3 regions of the Cytobacillus sp. FSL K6-0129 genome follow, and region 2 is predicted to be linked to each of the others. Evidence: riboswitches for the same ligand, from Rfam matches in the RefSeq annotation. Region 2 holds a riboswitch; each other region holds the start of a gene.

The links. A riboswitch is a leader RNA that binds a small molecule or an ion and turns the genes downstream of it on or off. The one in region 2 is predicted to bind S-adenosylmethionine.
Positions count from the first base shown of each region.
Region 1: another riboswitch for S-adenosylmethionine. It lies ahead of MHI57_RS23485 (alpha/beta hydrolase); the one in region 2 lies ahead of MHI57_RS21485 (2,3-diketo-5-methylthiopentyl-1-phosphate enolase).
Region 3: another riboswitch for S-adenosylmethionine. It lies ahead of MHI57_RS17230 (O-acetylhomoserine aminocarboxypropyltransferase/cysteine synthase family protein); the one in region 2 lies ahead of MHI57_RS21485 (2,3-diketo-5-methylthiopentyl-1-phosphate enolase).

Region 1 is NZ_JBBOXM010000001.1:4,655,012-4,661,071, forward strand. It holds gene MHI57_RS23475 (LLM class flavin-dependent oxidoreductase) at 1-871, shown strand, start outside; gene MHI57_RS23480 (MetQ/NlpA family ABC transporter substrate-binding protein) at 889-1,704, shown strand; SAM riboswitch class I at 1,788-1,890, shown strand; gene MHI57_RS23485 (alpha/beta hydrolase) at 2,148-2,936, shown strand; gene MHI57_RS23490 (hypothetical protein) at 2,929-3,078, shown strand; gene MHI57_RS23495 (YezD family protein) at 3,099-3,266, shown strand; gene MHI57_RS23500 (hypothetical protein) at 3,299-3,619, shown strand; gene MHI57_RS23505 (LLM class flavin-dependent oxidoreductase) at 3,633-5,009, shown strand; gene ssuE (NADPH-dependent FMN reductase) at 5,023-5,571, shown strand; gene MHI57_RS23515 (alpha/beta fold hydrolase) at 5,779-6,060, shown strand, end outside.
Region 2 is NZ_JBBOXM010000001.1:4,208,710-4,214,769, forward strand. It holds gene MHI57_RS21465 (GNAT family N-acetyltransferase) at 1-124, shown strand, start outside; gene MHI57_RS21470 (1,2-dihydroxy-3-keto-5-methylthiopentene dioxygenase) at 161-694, opposite strand; gene MHI57_RS21475 (methylthioribulose 1-phosphate dehydratase) at 681-1,310, opposite strand; gene MHI57_RS21480 (2-hydroxy-3-keto-5-methylthiopentenyl-1-phosphate phosphatase) at 1,307-1,972, opposite strand; gene MHI57_RS21485 (2,3-diketo-5-methylthiopentyl-1-phosphate enolase) at 1,976-3,190, opposite strand; SAM riboswitch class I at 3,289-3,392, opposite strand; SAM riboswitch class I at 3,594-3,747, shown strand; gene mtnK (S-methyl-5-thioribose kinase) at 3,894-5,078, shown strand; gene mtnA (S-methyl-5-thioribose-1-phosphate isomerase) at 5,075-6,060, shown strand, end outside.
Region 3 is NZ_JBBOXM010000001.1:3,418,686-3,424,745, forward strand. It holds gene MHI57_RS17215 (IclR family transcriptional regulator) at 16-768, shown strand; gene MHI57_RS17220 (hypothetical protein) at 773-898, shown strand; gene MHI57_RS17225 (hypothetical protein) at 1,265-1,663, shown strand; SAM riboswitch class I at 1,751-1,842, shown strand; gene MHI57_RS17230 (O-acetylhomoserine aminocarboxypropyltransferase/cysteine synthase family protein) at 2,130-3,407, shown strand; gene MHI57_RS17235 (DUF1648 domain-containing protein) at 3,742-4,236, shown strand; gene MHI57_RS17240 (Parvovirus coat protein VP1-like protein) at 4,395-4,661, shown strand; gene MHI57_RS17245 (DUF3231 family protein) at 4,791-5,789, shown strand; gene MHI57_RS17250 (MFS transporter) at 5,920-6,060, shown strand, end outside.

The DNA of each region.
Region 1 (6,060 bases), 450 kb from region 2:
ATCAAGCTGGGAAGATGGAGCAGTGATAGAAGATACAGCACAAGGGGTATTAATCGACCGTAAGAAAATCCATGAAATTCACCATAAAGGAGAATATTTTGATGTCGAAGGACCGCATTTAACAGAACCGTCACAACAAAGAACACCTGTTTTATATCAAGCAGGGACTTCTCCTAAAGGACGTGCTTTTGCAGCAAAACATGCAGAATGTGTATTTGTAGGTGGGCCAACACCTGAAAGAGTAAGACATTATACAGAGGATATTCGAAAACAAGCGGAAGAATATGGCAGGAATCCGGAAGATATTAAAATATTCACTTTCCTAACAGTCATCGTAGGTAAGACAACTGAAGAAGCGGAAGAGAAATTTGCTGAATACAACCAATTATGGAGTGCAGATGCAGCGAAAGCACAGTTTGGGGGCGCAAGCGGTTATAATGTTGCGGAATTTACAAAGGATGAGTTAGATAACCCATTTGAATTTAAAGCTACAGAGCATGGGCATTATAAAGCTGCTTCATTAACGAAAGATGCGAAGAAAAGACTATCGATTAAAGAAGCGATTTCAAAATTAGAAGGATTAGATAGAGACAATATAATTGTCGGCAATCCATCAGAAGTAGCAGACCAAATTCAATATCAGTTTGAAGCCTCTGGTGTCGATGGTTTTAATTTAAATCATTTAGTAACGCCAGCAGATTTGGAAGATTTTATTGAGCTTGTTATTCCGATTCTACAAGAACGTGGTTTATATAAAAAGGAATACAAAAAGGGTACGTTAAGAGAAAAGCTTTTTACTCATGGCTCGCCCCTTTTACCGAGTGGTCATCCAGGAAGTAAATATCGTAAAGGTGAAAAGATAAATAATTAAAATAAGAGGTGAAGGGTATGAGAAAAGTTTGGTTATTATTTTTTGTACTGACTTGTTGCACTGTTTTAAGTGCATGTGGGACATCAGGTTCATCCGGCGAAGAAAAGAAAGAGATGGTCTTAGGGGCGACAGTTCCTTATAGTGATATGCTTGAGCAAGGTGTAGCACCACTACTTGAGGAAAAAGGGTACAAAGTAGAAGTAAAGGAATTTAATGATTATGTTCAACCGAATATTGCTTTAGATAGTGGAGATTTGGATGGTAATTTATTTCAACATAAAGTGTACTTAGAGAATTTTAACACTGAAAAAGGGATGGATCTAGTAGATATTATTTCTGTTCCTACAGCTCCAATTGGTATTTATTCAGAAAAATTCAACTCCCTTGAAGAAGTGAAAGATGGCAGCACGATGGCCATTGCTAATGATCCTACAAACTTAGCGAGAGGATTAACAGTTGCGCGTGATGCTGGTTTAATAGAATTGAAAGATGATATAAACCCAGTCAATGCAACAGTAAATGATGTATTATCTAACCCGAAAAATTTGAAATTCCATGAAGTAGATGCAGCCCAACTGCCAAGGTCTCTTGAATCAGTTGATCTTGCTGCTGTTAATGGTAACTTTGCGGTTGCTGCAGGATTAGATTTAACAACAGCCATTTATCGGGATCAAATTCCTGAGGAAATCCAAAATAGGATTGTTGTTCGTAAAGAAGATAAAGACGCCCAAATGGCAAAGGATATCATTGAAGCCATAGAGTCGGAGGAATTTGCAAAAGTAATTGAAGAAAACTTTAAAGGTTTTCATAAGCCAGAATGGATGGGCGAATGAGTAAATCATCTTAATTTTTAAAAAATAATTGACAAATATTGATAAATATTATAGAGTAAATGATATAAAATTTAATATGATTTTTCTTATCCAGAGAGGTGGAGGGACTGGCCCTTTGAAGCCTCGGCAACAGGCAATTTATTGCACTGTGCCAATTCCAGCAAGCTGTTGCTTGAAAGATAAGGAGAGATAAAGAACGGAACTTTAACCTCTTCTTGTCAGAAGAGGTTTTTTATTTTGCATGATTTAATCACCAAGGGATGATCTCCTCTATACAAATGCTGTTTTTAAACTGATTAAACCTATTTGTTAAGTTGGAATTAAAGTTGCTGATTGGACCTCCAAAGGCAGTAGTGCAGCTAGATTTACATCAACGGGAAAAATCGGCAATGGTAGTCAACCATTGTCCACCAAAATGTTGCAATATAAAGGAGGACGAAAAAATGAAAAGAGTAGAATCAACAGTTATACCAGGTGCAGATTCTTTTTATTATGAAGGTGGGGACATTGGTATTCTCCTCATTCATGGCTTTGTTGGAACACCGCAGAGCATTGAGGACTTGGGTGCGGAACTTGCAAATAGGGGTTTTACTGTTCATGCCCCAAGGCTCACGGGACATGGAACAAAAAGCAGAGATTTAGAGTTATATGGTTCTGATGATTGGTTCAATGATGTTGTTACAGCTTATAAGCAATTAAAGGAGAAGTGCAAACAAGTCTATTGTTTAGGTCAATCTATGGGCGGTGCATTAGCGCTGTTGTTAGCTAAGAAATATGGAGAGCTGGATGGACTGATCCTAATTAATACTGCACTGACATTACCAGATTACGAGTATTTAAGATATTACGATGAGAAACACTATATTGACGAAGGTAGCCCAGATATCAAAAATCCGACTATACATGAAATTACTTACGATAATATTCCGGTAAAAGCAGTTCACTCTTTACAAAAGGTAATGAGTGACGCAGGAAAAAGTTTATCTCAAATTCATTGCCCAATATTATGCTTTAAGTCTATCCATGATCATGTTGTACCTCCAGAGAATACAGATCGTATTTTTATCGAAATTCAAACAGATCATAAATGGCTTCGAGTCCTTTACAACTCATATCATGTAGCATCCATGGATTATGATCAGACCAAAATTATTCAGGATACAACAGAATTTCTAGATACGATGAATGAAGAAAAAAAGAACACCGAGTGGGGGGGGAAAGAGGTTGGCTAAGTTTTTACAAAAAGCGATAGCAAAGAGAAAACAAACCTTAATCAACCTTATGCTTACTATAGATGAAATAAAGTTCAAGCGACATGAATTAGAACAGTTAACACTTACAGAAATAGAGGAGCTTGTAAAAAGACTAAAATAAGTCCCATAAAGGAGAATTTTATGGAAAAACACATTGATCAAGATAAAATTCATACCATTCTCACAACATTAAAGGAACTCGAATATGGTTGTGTCACCATTACTGTACACGAAGGGGATATTACCCAAATTGACATTACCGAGAAGAAACGATTTGCTCTGAAAAAGAAACAACAAAATAAAAAATGATGGAATGGAGCAAATGAAAAGGAGTGAGTTACATGCAGTCAACAATTAGTAATCAAGCACCCAATGTAGCTAAAAACCTATCAGGCTGCATGTACTTGAATCTACCTGACTTTCACTTTATTAGATGGTGTTGTCAATCTTTTAATATTAATAAAGGAATCTTCCATACGGTTGAACAATCGCTTTATGACAAAGGGTTGCATTCAATAATTGTTAGGAGACTGTTCGTCATCGCGTTTTTGGATTTTGCCTCGAATCAAATTGAAAATCGAAACAATAAAACGAGAATCAAATTTGGAAAAGGTGGTTTAAGTAAAGCACTTGATGAGTTTTTTATAAAATATGATCACTAAAGGAGAATTAAAAATGACCGCGAAAAGAATGTACCTCAATGCTTTTGATATGAACTGCGCTGGGCATCAATCACCAGGACTATGGACACATAAGGATGATCAATCTTCCACTTATAAAGACATATCATATTGGACACATTTGGCTCAAGTACTTGAAAAGGGACGTTTTGATGCCATTTTCCTGGCAGATGTGCTTGGTACATATGATGTTTATCAAAATTCTAGAGAAGCAGCGGTTAAACAAGGGGTACAGGTGCCAGTTAATGATCCTGCTTTCGTTGTTCCTATAATGGCGCAAGTAACAAAACATTTAGGGTTTGGTCTAACGGTTTCAACTAGTTTTGAACATCCATATGTATTTGCAAGGAGGATGTCCACTCTCGATCATTTAACAAAAGGAAGAATAGGTTGGAATATTGTCACATCTTATTTAAATAGTGCCGCACTAAATATAGGACTAGATCAACAAATCAGCCATGATGAACGTTATGAGATAGCTGATGAATATTTAGATGTCACATATAAACTGTGGGAACAAAGCTGGGAAGACGACGCAGTGGTTTTAGACAAGGAAAAAGGGCTCTATACAGATCCAAGTAAAGTTCACGATATTAACCATGAAGGGAAATATTTTAAGGTGCCAGGTGCACATCTATGTGAACCTTCTCTGCAAAGGACACCGGTTATTTTTCAAGCGGGTGCATCTACAAGAGGGAGAAAGTTTGCTGCTAAACATGCAGAGTTGGTCTTTATAAGTGTGCCCACAAAAGAAGCCGGTAAAGTAATAGTCGATAAAATTAGGGAAGAAGTAAGAGCGGAGGGGAGAGACCCCAGTGAAGTAAAGATTCTCTCTCTCGTCACGCCTATTATCGGTGAAACAGAGGAAGATGCTAGAGTTAAGTATGAGGACTATCAAAACCATGCTAGTTATGAAGGATCATTAGCGTTATTTGGGGGGTGGAGTGGTATCGACTTCTCAGAGTATAAAGCAAATCAACCAATCGAGTACGTTAAAAATGACGCCATTCAGTCAATCGTTGAAACATTTACGAATATAGATTCTACAAAGAGTTGGACGGTCGATGACATTGCCAAATTTGTTGGTGTTGGCGGGATGGGTCAAGTGGCTGTTGGTACAGCACACTCTGTTGCTGATCAATTAGAAGGATGGAAAGAAGAGACAGGAGTTGACGGGTTTAACGTTGCATATGCCGTCACTCCAGGTACATTCGAAGAGTTCGTTGAGCATGTCATTCCAATCCTACAAGATAGGGGGCTCGTAAGAAGAGAGTATGAAGAAGGTACTTTAAGAAAGAATTTATTTGGGTATGACCATTTGCCAGAGCATCATTTTGGTAAAAAATTTAGTAAGTTGACAGTTACAAAATAGGAGGCGTCTGAAGATGACAAATGTTGTAATCATATCGGGAAGCACATCAAACAATTCCCGTTTAAACGGATTAGAGCAAGAAGCGATTGCTTTTTTAAACAAAAAGGGCGTGCCATATGAGCAAATTACAGTAAGGGAGCTACCTGCTGAAGATTTAATTCATGCAAAATTTGATAGCCCAGCAATTATCGCAGCGAATGAAAAAGTAGAAAAATCAGATGCTGTAATTATATTAACACCAGTATTTAAAGCCTCTTATACAGGTGTACTAAAAGCTTATTTGGATTTATTACCTCAAAAAGGCTTCGTTGATAAATCTGTATTACCGCTTGTGATAGGGGGCTCATTCGGACATTTACTTATGATTGATTATGCATTGAAACCAGTTATATCCAGTTTAGGAGCAGAAACAGTCCTTCAGGGTGTATATGTTTTAGATAAAGAGATTGAAAGAACAGAAGATCATCGTTTTATTGTCGAAAATCATGTAAAGGAAAGATTAGATAAAGAATTAAATCGTCTGCATTCTTTATTGTCTATAAAGGAGTTACAACTAAAATAACTGAAAATATATTTTTTGCCGAACAACTCCTGTTTGTTCGGCTCCTTTAATTGTTTAAAAAAACTTTGAGATACAATATTTTTATAAAATTTAGAGTTGTATAATAAATAAGAGAAGATAAATTTTAGCTATTGTTTTGCCACTACTTTTATAGATTGAGGCATAGATTATATTATTATTGAATTTTTTAAAATGGAGGTTGATGATGTGACAATAATGAAATTAAGTGACGGTACAAGTATTTATTTTGAAGATGTAGGTAATGGTGAACCAGTCATTTTTATTCATGGTGTATGGATGAGTGGTCGATTCTTTGAAAAGCAGATAGAATACTTTAAGACTGATTATCGTGTGTTAATACCAGATTTACGAGGACATGGTCAATCAGAAAAAGTCCATCATGGCCATACCATTGCACAGTATGCCGAAGATATTAGACAATTTATCACAAATTTAAAACTAGAGAATGTGACCCTTGTTGGCTGGTCG
Region 2 (6,060 bases):
TGATAACCTCGCCTCCATTCATTTAGCAGAATCTATTGGTTTTAAATATGAAGAGAAACAGTCTCAATTTTCATTTGATAGTGGAGAATGGAGCGAATTTTTTATCTATTATTTAGAGAAATAAGGAGAGGCCCCCGATTATGAAGGAGCCTCCCTGATATTAAGCGTTCAATTTTTCTTTCTCGTAAACAGGTACCCAACCTTCTGGTGTAACAAACAGGCGAATAGCAACAACTTTTCGATCATCAGATAAAGTAAAATAGTGGCGCGTGTTTACGGGTACAGAAATTAAATCACCTGGATCTAAATGGACTTCAAAAAACGATTCATCTTTTCCTTGGATAATAAAGACTCCATGCCCACTTACGATGAAGCGGACTTCATCATCGGTATGATGGTGTTCTCTTTGAAAGTTAATTAATAATTCATCTAAATTTGGCGTACTGTCTGAAAGTGAAATAACATCTGCAGCTTTGTAGCCGCGCTTTTCAGAAATGGTTTTGATTTCAGTTGAAAATGCATCTAGTATGGCTTGCTTTTCATCATCAGATAAATCGTATTTTTCGTGTAATGTCACTTCTAATTGCTCAATGTTCCAATTTTCATAGATGACTTCTTGTGCAGTTAAAAATGTAGATACCTCTTGTTGATCAGTAATCACTTTTTCTTCGTTTTTGAATTTAATAATGGCCATGTAAAACGCCTCCTTTTAATTGAATAAGAGATAATTTATATTGAAATAAAAATTCGCAAGCCTCTAATAATTTTTTCGCTTCAAACCCATCGACTCCCCAAACAGTAATCCCGTGGTTGTGAATTAAGACTGCACCTTTCTCTTTGCTGACGTAAGCAGAAAAGTGATCCGCTAATGTAGGGATATCCGCATCATTGCGAATGATCGGGATGGTGAGTATATCATCTTCTCCCCATAGTCCAAATGCTTTAATTAACTCTTGATGCTGAAAAGATACTACACCTTCTTGATAGAAAAGCTCAGAAATAACATTATTAGCAACTGTATGAACATGAAGACTTGCTCCTGATGACGTTTTCTTATAAATTTCACAATGTAATAAAGTCTCAGCTGAAGGTTTAGATGACGTGTTTTCTAGGGGCTTTCCTTCTAAGTCTACTAATAAAAAATCATTAGCTGTTCTCTTTCTTTTATCAAGTCCGCTTGAAGTGACTAAAAAGCTGTTTTCATCTACGCGAATGGATAAATTACCACTAGTACCCATAAACCAATCTCTGGCTGCTAATTCATCTTTAATATCAGCTAATGTATCCCACTTTGTTTCATACGTTGTCATGATTTCGCACCAACTAGTTCATCGAGGTATTCAATGCAATCATGGAAGGTTTCGAAAGGTGTATAAGAAATACCAGTTTCTTCACATTTTTGAATTAAGAAATCTCTAGCAAGTACGGCATCTGCTATTTTGGCTGCTTCAAAGTCTGTAATCGAATCTCCAATAAGAATATTAAAGTGTTCAGGAGAAGAGTGTTTTCTAATAATGGTTGGTTTACAACAGCCGCAACCTTGTGAAGAACATAGTTCATCACACTGGTGTGGATAGTGAATATCTATTGTTTCTAAAGCAAAGCTTGCGTGATTGCAAAATACTTTCGTAAATGGCCCATAAGGTTCAAGTACTGGTTCTAAAAAAAAGTCAATCCCACCACTAACAATATAAAGAGGGATACCGTTTTCATGTGTATATCTAACAAAAGCTGAAAATCCTTCACGAATTTCTGCACTATTTAATACAAAATGGATAATCTCTTCTTTTTTACTTGTTGGTAAAAGTGAGAAGAGATTTTTAACACCCTCTTGGATAGAGATATTTTGAGCTAAAATATCTTCCTTGATCTGTTTTGCCTCAATAGGACCGAAATGCTCCATAATCTTTACAATGTTGTCGTTATTCGTAATTGTTCCATCGAAATCACAAAAAATCATTGGTTTTGTCATCTTTTATGACGTACCTCCCCATTTTGCTAATGCTGCTTCTAATTCTTGCGCTTTTGTTGCACGATGAGTATTTTGTTGTATGACGTGATCAATGGCTTGCCTAAAAGCTCTCACGCCAGCTGCTGCTCCTTCAGGATGACCATGGACCCCGCCGCCAGCATTAATTATACAATCATTGCCAAAGTCATGATAAAGCAACGGCACTAAACCTGGATGAATGCCTGCTGAAGGGACCGGGAATGCCTGATTCAAGCCATTTTCTTCGGTTAACTGTCTAGCGATAGCTAAGGTTTTTTCTTTTTCCATGGCAACAGAACCATATGGAGAAGGAAATAAAGAGAAATCTGCGCCTGCTAAGCGAGTAAGATTACCGAGTAATAAATCAGGAGCCACACCATAGAAGTTTGAAGAAGTATAGGCCCCACTATATGCAGGATGTGCCATGATAGGTAACTGCACTTCATTGTTTTCAGCTAGTGTTTGGAGCATATCTAGACCGTAAGTGTGAACATTGAATAATAATGCATCCGCACCTAATTCGCTCGCATGTTTTGCTTTATCTACTAAATCCATTGTTCTCCCAGATAAATTGACTGCATAAAGTGTCCTTTTTCCAGTCTTTTCATAGACTTCATCTAGTATTTCTTTACCTGCGATAATTCGGTCTTCAAAAGAGATGTTGACATCAAAAAGAATTTCATCATCTTTTACAATATCAACGCCCCCCATAGCCTGGTCTCTTAACTGTTCTCTTAAAAAGTGAATATCCCTGCCGATAATGCCTTTAAATATACTCATAAGTAATGGGCGGTCTTGAATATTTAGTTTCGATCTTATATTTTTTATACCGAATTTTGGTCCAGGAAAACGGGAAAGATCCTCATTATCAAATTCCAGATTTAATAATTTTACTTCACCATCTAGAGATAACTTTCCAAATACAGTTGTTAAGATTGCTGGAATATCAAATGTGAAATTATATGTAGGGTAGGCGATACTAATTTCGCACCTTACTTCACCGAATCGATTGGGATGTTCATCATCATAAAATTCTTGTAGTGCAGTGACTCTGCCTTTATGTTTTAGTAATTGTTTTTGCTCAAGTAATGGTAACGCTGTCCACGAGCCTATCGTTAATCCTAAAGCGATATCCTCTGCTTTTTTCTCTAATGAACCGGGTCTTGCGTATACTTGATAAGTTGCAATTACATCTCCCATATGAGAACCCTCCCTGATGATTTCGAATTAACATTGACAATAAAAAACCCTCTTCTTAATCAATAAGAAGAGGGTTAGTTCGCAGTGATAGAACCTTCTCCTTATCTGTCAGCATGATTGCTGCAAGAATTAGCACCGTGTTCATTTAGAATCGGTTGCCGGGCTTCATCGGGCTCGTCCCTCCGCCTGCTCTTGATAAGAAAATTTATGATTATCGTTTTAAATTTTTGCACAATTGTATTATGTCACCAGGTGTTTTATCTGTCAACAGAGAATTTTTTACGTTATATGACAAAATTCTTTTAACCTTAAAAAGATGAAAAGTTTTAAAAAAAAGATTGACACTTTTTTATAAACGGTGCTAGTATTTGCTCAAGATATTTCAAAAAATGAATCTTTTATACTCTTATCAAGAGCAGGTGGAGGGAAATATGGCCCGATGAAACCCAGCAACCGACCGTAATATCGTTGTGAAACGAGGCGCAGCTAGAGAATTTCTGCGCCTAATGTAAGGCACGGTGCTAATTCCATTCAGAAGTTATTCTGAAAGATGAGAGGCAAAATCGTAATGACGAATGCCTCTTTCTGTAAAGGAAAGGGGCATTTTTGTTTCTGTAATGACAAAGCAGGTCCGACTACATCTCTTCATGTAGTCACCCCTGTTTTGTGCCACAGATAAATAAAGAAATAAGGGGGAAGAGATATGGCTGTTTTAGATAATATAGGTTATCGCGCTTTGACAGAGGAATCAGCGTGTGAATACGTGAAGAGTTTAAAACTGTTTTTACCGGATGAAAAAATGACGGTGGAAGAGATTGGTGATGGTAATTTGAATTATGTTTACCGTATTACTTCTAATCATAAAAGTGTAATTATTAAGCAAGCACTCCCTTATGCAAAAGTAGTCGGAGAAAGCTGGCCTCTAACACTTAAACGTGCAAAACTGGAGGCAGAAGTGCTTAAGAAGCATGGTGAATTCGTTCCTCACCTCCTCCCAGCAGTACTAGCATCAGATGAAGAGCTAGCATTAACTGTGATGGAGGATCTTTCCCATTTGACAATTGTAAGAGACGGATTGATTCAAGGGGATCATTATCCGAATTTATCAGCTCATATTGGTGAGTACTTAGCAAAGACATTGTTTTCAACTTCAGATTTTGCTCTTCATCCGTTTGAGAAAAAGAAATTGGTCGCTAAATTTTCAAATCCTGAACTATGTAAAATCACTGAGGATTTAGTATTCACCGATCCATTTTTTGATGTGGAAACGAATGATTTTGAAGCTGAGTTGGCTGAAGTGGTTCAGCAACTATGGGCTAATGACAAGTTGAAACTTGAAGTAGCCAAAATAAAATATGCTTTTCTCACAGAAGCAGAGAGCTTACTACATGGTGACCTACATACAGGGAGTATATTTGCGAGTAAGAGTGAGACGAAGGTGATCGATCCTGAGTTCGGCTTTTATGGTCCGATTGGATTTGATGTCGGTCAATATATTGCCCATCTCATTTTCCAAGTACTTGTACGAAACGAAAACGATAGAATCGTTATTCTTCAACAGATAGAAGAAGTATGGGATGTGTTTTCTCAATATTTTTCAGAAGCTTGGCAAAATTCTGTTGTTAATCCTTTTACGAAAGTACCAGGCGCTCTAGAGTCTTTTCTAGCTAAAGTATTTAAAGATGCTATCGGAGTAGTAGGGTGTGAATTAATTCGGAGAACAATCGGATTGTCGCATGTGAAGGATCTTGATGGAATAGAAGATAGTTCAATTAGATTATATGTGAAGAAGGCAACGATTCAATTAGGTTCATCCTTGATTATTAATCGCAAAAACATAGTAACAATCTCGCAACTTCTTAAGGAACTGGAGGCGTATACATCATGAGTATACCAACACCAATTGAATGGCAAGAAGGTAGATTGAAAATTCTTGATCAAACCTTATTACCCCATCAAACAAGATGGATAGAACTCGAAACCATTGAAGATGTCTTTGAGGCAATTATTCAGTTGAAAGTAAGAGGGGCGCCAGCTATTGGAATTACTGCTGCTTATGGTTTAGCGATTGCTGCAAAAAAATACGAAGGGGTCGACATTGAAACTTTCCATCTTAGAATTCATGAAGATTATCTTTATCTAGCGGGCTCTAGACCGACAGCTGTTAATTTGTTCTGGGCTTTGGATCGAATGATGAAAGTAATAGAAACGCTGTATTCAACAGAGGAGACAATTATCAGTTTGGAGCAAGAAGCAAAGAAAATACATCAAGAAGACGAGGAGATTTGTCGCCAAATTGGTGAAAATGCACTAAGTCTATTGAATGGAAGGAAAAAGGTATTAACGATTTGCAATGCGGGGACGATTGCTACGGGAAAATATGGTACAGCGCTAGCGCCGTTTCATTTAGGCAAGGAGAAGGGTGTTGACTTTCAAGTATATGCTTGTGAAACGAGACCGGTTCTTCAGGGAGCGCGCCTAACTGCTTGGGAGCTTCAACAGTCCAATGTGGATGTGACGGTCATTACTGATAATATGGCTGCTCATACCATAGCAACCAAGGGGATTGAAGCGATTATAGTCGGGGCCGATCGTATTGCCAGCAATGGAGATACAGCGAATAAAATCGGTACATGGCAACTAGCTATTTTAGCAAACTATTTTCAAATTCCTTTCTATGTAGCTGCGCCATTATCGACATTTGACTTTTCTATCGCATCAGGGGCAGATATTCCGATTGAGGAGAGGTTGGCAGAAGAGGTGACTCATATTGGGCCAAACCAGATCACACCAGAAGGAACGAAAGTGTTTAATCCGGCGTTTGATGTGACAACGGCTAATTTAATTACTGCAATTATTACTGAAAAAGG
Region 3 (6,060 bases), 790 kb from region 2:
AATAGGGGTTTTTACATGAAAAATCAAAAACAAGCTACGATCCAATCGATCCAAGTTGGTATGAGAATTATTGACCTATTAGTTGCTAGCGGAGAACCATTGAGGTTATCTGATATACAGGAAAAAACAGGAATTACAAAAAGTAATCTTTATAAATACTTGAACACTTTTACGGAATTAGACATTCTATACAAGGACAAACATAATGGACAATATCAACTTGGAAGTAAATTAATTGAATATGGGGTGGCAGCTATAGGGCAGGAAGATGTGATTTCACGTGTTCTACCCTATTTGAAGGATTTAAGTCATCAACTAGACAATACGTGCCTATTAACTACGTGGACATATAATGGTCCAATTATCTCGAAAATATGGAACCCGGGACATGCCTATAATATTGGTGCACAGCTCGGTTCACTTTTACCACCGCTTTCATCGACTGGGAAAATATTCGAGAGCTTCCTTGATTCAGCAACAACTAAAGATTGGATTAAGGTTATGGGGAAAGAAGGAAAAGGGAATGCGGTAGAAGAAATCAACCGCGTAAGGCAGGAACGGATTGCCTTTGCTAAGGAGCCTTTGATTCCTACTGTATCTTCTGTGTCTATACCAATCTTTAATTACAATCAAGAATTATTAAGTGCGATAACAGTAGTTGGTTTCTCAGAGTCGATTCCAAAAGACCCCTCTGCAGATAAAAGTCAATCTATTATAAAAGTAGGAAAAGAAATCTCTGCACAATTTGGCTATCGAGCGAGGGGCTGAATGATTGAATCCTACTCTATATGAGGCGGTTGCATCGAAGGGAAAGTTATTTGCCATAGCTAAAAGAGATTTAGTTATGGTCCATGTAAAAGAGCAAAACGAAGCTAAAAAGAAGCAAATCGAAGTATGAGCCATGTAAAAGAGAGAAACGAAGCTAACAAAGAATCAAATTGAAGTATGAGCCATGTAAAAGAGAGGAACAAGGCTAACAAAGAATCAAATTGAAGTATGAGCCGGGTAAAAGGGCAAAACAAAGCTTACATAAATAGCTGGATATGCATCTAGTAGTGGAAGGGTGATTTCACCTTTCATTCAAATGCGTAAGAAAAATTAGAAATTATTGTATCCCCCTTATATCCCAGCTACTTGGTTTAATTTAGACTAAAACTACACACCACCCGACTCCTTAATTGAAAATAGTTTCATGTGATTTTATTGAATATTTAAAAGAGAAGGTCTATAATTTTATATAAATAGTAAAGGTGGTGCTCTAATAGTGAACAGCAAGGATATGTCCAATCATGTATTTTTTGATATATTAGCAGAGAAAATTAAAAGAGATAGTCATGAAGAGTACAATCAATTTGTTAATTATGTAAACGTATTAGCTGAGGATAAAGGGTGGAAGGAATTACAAGAAGAGGTTGTTCATTTACAAGCTTTTCTTTCATATTTAGATGATAAGTTAGCTATCATCGATGATTATGAAGATATTATGAATATGAAAGCAACTTTGCTTGATATGATTGTTAACGATTTAAATGATACGTCTGTTTATCTTTTAGTGGAGGCTCTTATGTATAATAAAGAGCTGAATTATTTGCAATCCTTTGTATCTCCAGTTGAATATTGGGTGTCAGTAATAAAGGCAAAAGAAAGACTTTGTGCTGCATAAAAGATTTATTATAAAAAGCTGTTGACAGCGCCGGATGATAAGGTTATTCTGATTAATAATTAATGACTCTTAAAATTTAAAAAATTCAATTTATCAAGAGAGGTGGAGGGACTGGCCCTTTGAAGCCTCAGCAACCGACCAAAACTAGGTAACGGTGCTAATTCCAAGATAGATAAGTTGAGGATATGGCGATATATCGTGAGCCCCTCTTCTTTAGCAAGAGGGGCTTTATCTATGCCGATTAGACGACTAAAGGCGGCTTTCGATGGAAGAGTACAATCTCTTTTTATTGAAAGTGGTCTTTTTTCTGCTCTTGAAAAAAGGTGTTGGACATAAAAAATTGATGTTTCAAATTCAATTTATGAAAAAACAACCATTGTGCTGGCATATTCAAAAGCTCATCACTGATAGATGGTTCCGAGTCGAGTTTGTTTATTATAAGTGAAATGTGAGAGGAGAATGAAAAATGAATCATCACCAGTTTGATACAATAGCGCTTCATGGGGGGCAAGTGCCAGATCCTGTTACAAAGTCGAGAGCCGTACCAATATACATGACTTCATCCTATGTGTTTGAAGATACCGATCATGCAGCAAGCTTATTTCAGATGCAAGAGCCTGGCTTTATTTATTCAAGGAATGCAAATCCAACCAATGCAGTGTTTGAGGAGAGAATGGCACAGTTAGAAGGTGGCGTAGCCTCATTTGCTGTTTCATCTGGGCAAGCAGCGATTTCCATTGCCCTTTTAACACTTGCAAGAGCAGGCGATGAGATAGTTTCTACACAGGCTCTTTATGGTGGTACCTACCATTTATTTGCAGAAACGTTTAGTAAATTCGGTATCAATGTTCATTTTGTTGATGGGACGGACTTTACATCTTTAGAAGGAAAAATTAATAAAAGGACAAAGGCGATTTTCACAGAGACAATTGGCAACCCGAATATGGAGGTAGCACATTTAGAAAAGTTAAGTGAGATAGCGAAACGTCACGGCCTACCATTAGTAGTAGATAATACATTTACTACGCCATTTTTACTAAAACCACTTGCATTTGGCGCGGATATAGTCGTTCATTCAGCAACTAAATTTATTGGTGGACATGGTACGGCAATCGGTGGGGTGATTGTAGATGGAGGAAGATTCGAATGGAGTAACGAAAGATTTCCTTCCTTTAATGAGAAAAAGCCTGCTATTGGTAATCGCAGCTATGTTGAAATTTCTAGGGAAAAAGCTTTTATTCTTAAAGCAAGATTTGAACTTGGCCATGACTTAGGGGCAACGCTGTCTGCCTTCAATAGCTGGTTATTTATTCAAGGTCTGGAGTCATTAAGTGTCAGAGTAGAAAAGCAAGTCGCTAATGCACAAGTTTTGGCTAAACGGTTAGGAGAGTTACCTCATATTTCTTGGGTGAACTACCCTGGGTTAGAAAGCCATCCACAATATCATCTCGGGAAAAAGTATTTTCCGAGTGGGGCAGGTGCAATCTTTACATTTGGCATCAAAGGGGGAATCAGTACAGCTAAAAGGTTTATCAACTCACTAAAGCTGGTATCACATTTAGCAAATGTTGGTGACGCGAAAACGCTCATTATTCATCCAGCGAGTACAACACATGCTCGTCTTTCACCTGGACAACAAGCGGAGGCGGGTGTGAGTCCCGAAATGATCCGCCTTTCTGTTGGCTTAGAGGATCCTGTAGATGTGATGGCTGATATCACGCAAGCGTTAAAACAATGTACGTAGGTTTATTACGATTTGCATTATAAAGGGTGAAAAGTGTGAAGTTAAACTGCTTATCAAAGAACCATTCTTTATTCCTTTACCATATACTTTGTTGATCGCATGTCTCAGGCGATTCACCTCATACAGTATGAATGACAATATTTTTCTCAAACAGAGCCATCAACACTGATATCTTACCATTACGACGCGCCTGTTTCCTTTCATGAAAAGGGGGATAGAGCCATCGCGTAATTCCCTGTATGAACTAGTTGCCTTTGATTATCTAATGGATGAAACCTTTTTATCTTTCCTTCGTATGTATTAAAAAGACGAACGGAAAGAGGAGGAATGGGGTATGGATAGACCAGTACTTAAATTGCCTCGTACTAAATGGGAATGGGGATGCGACATACTTGGTCTTATTGTATTCATTGGGTCGATTGTATTCTTAGTTGTTTCTTGGTCAGCTATACCTGAACAAGTACCGGGTCATTACAATGCTTCAGGGGAAGTTGATCGGTGGGGTTCTAAATATGAATTATTTATCTTACCAATTATCGGCGTGTTTCTATGGTTCATGATGGGGATATTTGAACGGTTTCCTCATATTCATAATTACCCTGCACGCATCAATGAATCAAATGCAGCCGCATTTTACTTAACGAGTAGAAAAATGCTAAATGTCATAAAGAATATTTGCCTCGCATTATTCGGCTTTATACTTATACAATCCATTAGAGTAGCATTAGGATGGGCGGACTCTTTAAGCATTTGGTTTCTGCCAGTGTTTTTACTTGCCACGATAGTTCCAATTATATTTACTTTGATTAAGTTTAGTCGAATTCAATAGTTGCCAACTTATCCTTTTTGGATAGGTTGGCTTTTTTATGTTATTTGACCCATAAGCACTGAAATAAATTGATAAAAATATTCCCCTATTAGGTAAGGTCACAGGCGAAATGGACTTACTGTTTGTAATATATATAAAAGGATAAGAAGGTGAAAATAGTGAACAGGTTTAATAAAAAAGGTTTTTGTTTGCCTGGAGGTTATCGGTATTGTGGCCCGGGTTGTAGCGGTCCAGGCAAGCCCATCAATTATGTGGATTCTTGTTGTCAGAAACATGATGCCTGCATTGATCGATATGGCCATTGTTATCAATGTGATCAAATGTTAATTGATTGTGTCAATCGAAAGAAGTATGCATCCAGGCATGAAGGAGCGACAGCTAGAGTAATTGATGCAGCTATGCGTTTTCGTATGCTTTGGGGATAATTTAGAAAGCTGGAGGTAAGGGAACGACTATCCCTGTCCTCTAGCTTTTTTGATATAAAGGGAATATTTAGTAGGAGAATAGCAAAACTTAGTCACAAGAATGGTTATTTTATAAAAGTAGGTGACAGAATGGTCAATCGAAGTAAAATGACATCTACAGAAATTGGTGCACTGTGGATTACTTATCAGAAGAAAACAATGATATTAAGGGTTTTAGAACATTTTATAGAAGTGTCCGAGGATAAAAAAGCGAAAAAGCTTATGCAAGGTTTATGGTCTGAGTTAGAGCCAAATGTCCACCGTATTGAACAGATATTTAATGATGAGGGTGCTGTTATACCTCAAGGCTTCACTAATGCCGATGTGAACTTGAAAGCTCCTAAAATTTTTGGAGAGGGATTTGATATTCTTTTGTGTATGGTGTTAAAGGAAATTAGCATGGGACTATACACCCTTCATATAGCAACGTCCTACCGAAATGATATTATTGATTTATATCGTGAGATGACAAATGTAACGCAGAAATATTATCAAAAGTTCTTAAATTATGCGGTTGACGAGGGGTATTACCCATTACCTAATTTGATTAATGTCCCTACAACGGTCGACTTCGTCTCAGATATAAATTATACAAAAGGTTATCGCCTGTTTGGTGACAAAAGAGATATTAATACGATTGAGTTTAGTTATTTAAACCAGTCTATTCAAACGAATACAGTTGGCATGATGCTTATGACAGGATTTGCTCAAACGGCAGTTCATACAGAAGTGAAGGACTATTTTATTAAAGGGAAAGAGCTCAGCAAGGATATTTTGGAGGGAACATATGACATCCTAATTAAGGATGATATTAGGGTGCCGACAATTCATGGGTTATCGCTTACTAAGTCTAACATTCCACCATTTTCTGATAAATTAATGATGTATCTAACCTTTTTGTTAAGTAATTTCGGTCTCGGTAGTCAAGGATTTGGTGCAGGCTTTAGCTTAAGAGATGACATCAACATCAAATTAGGTTTATTTGTAAAAGATATCATGTTGTTTATTAGAGAAAATATAAGAATTATGATCGATAATGGATGGTTAGAGGAGCCCCCAAGAATGAGTGTAAATAATTTGAGAGAATAAAAATTGATTGGAAAGTTTGTTTCGTAATGAAGCACTTTCCTTTTTTTTTTGAAATAAAGATTGCGATTATTCATATATTAGATTAACATCAAATTAGATGATTATCTAATTATATGAGGAGGGGACGAGAATGATCTCCATATTAAAAGAAGAGAAAGACTATGCGCGCTTATTCTTTGCGGGTGTTCTCAATGGAATAGGTGATCGATTTAGTCAAGTTGCGTTGTTAGCACTGTTATTGCAAGTAACAGGATCTGGCCTTGCTGTTGGT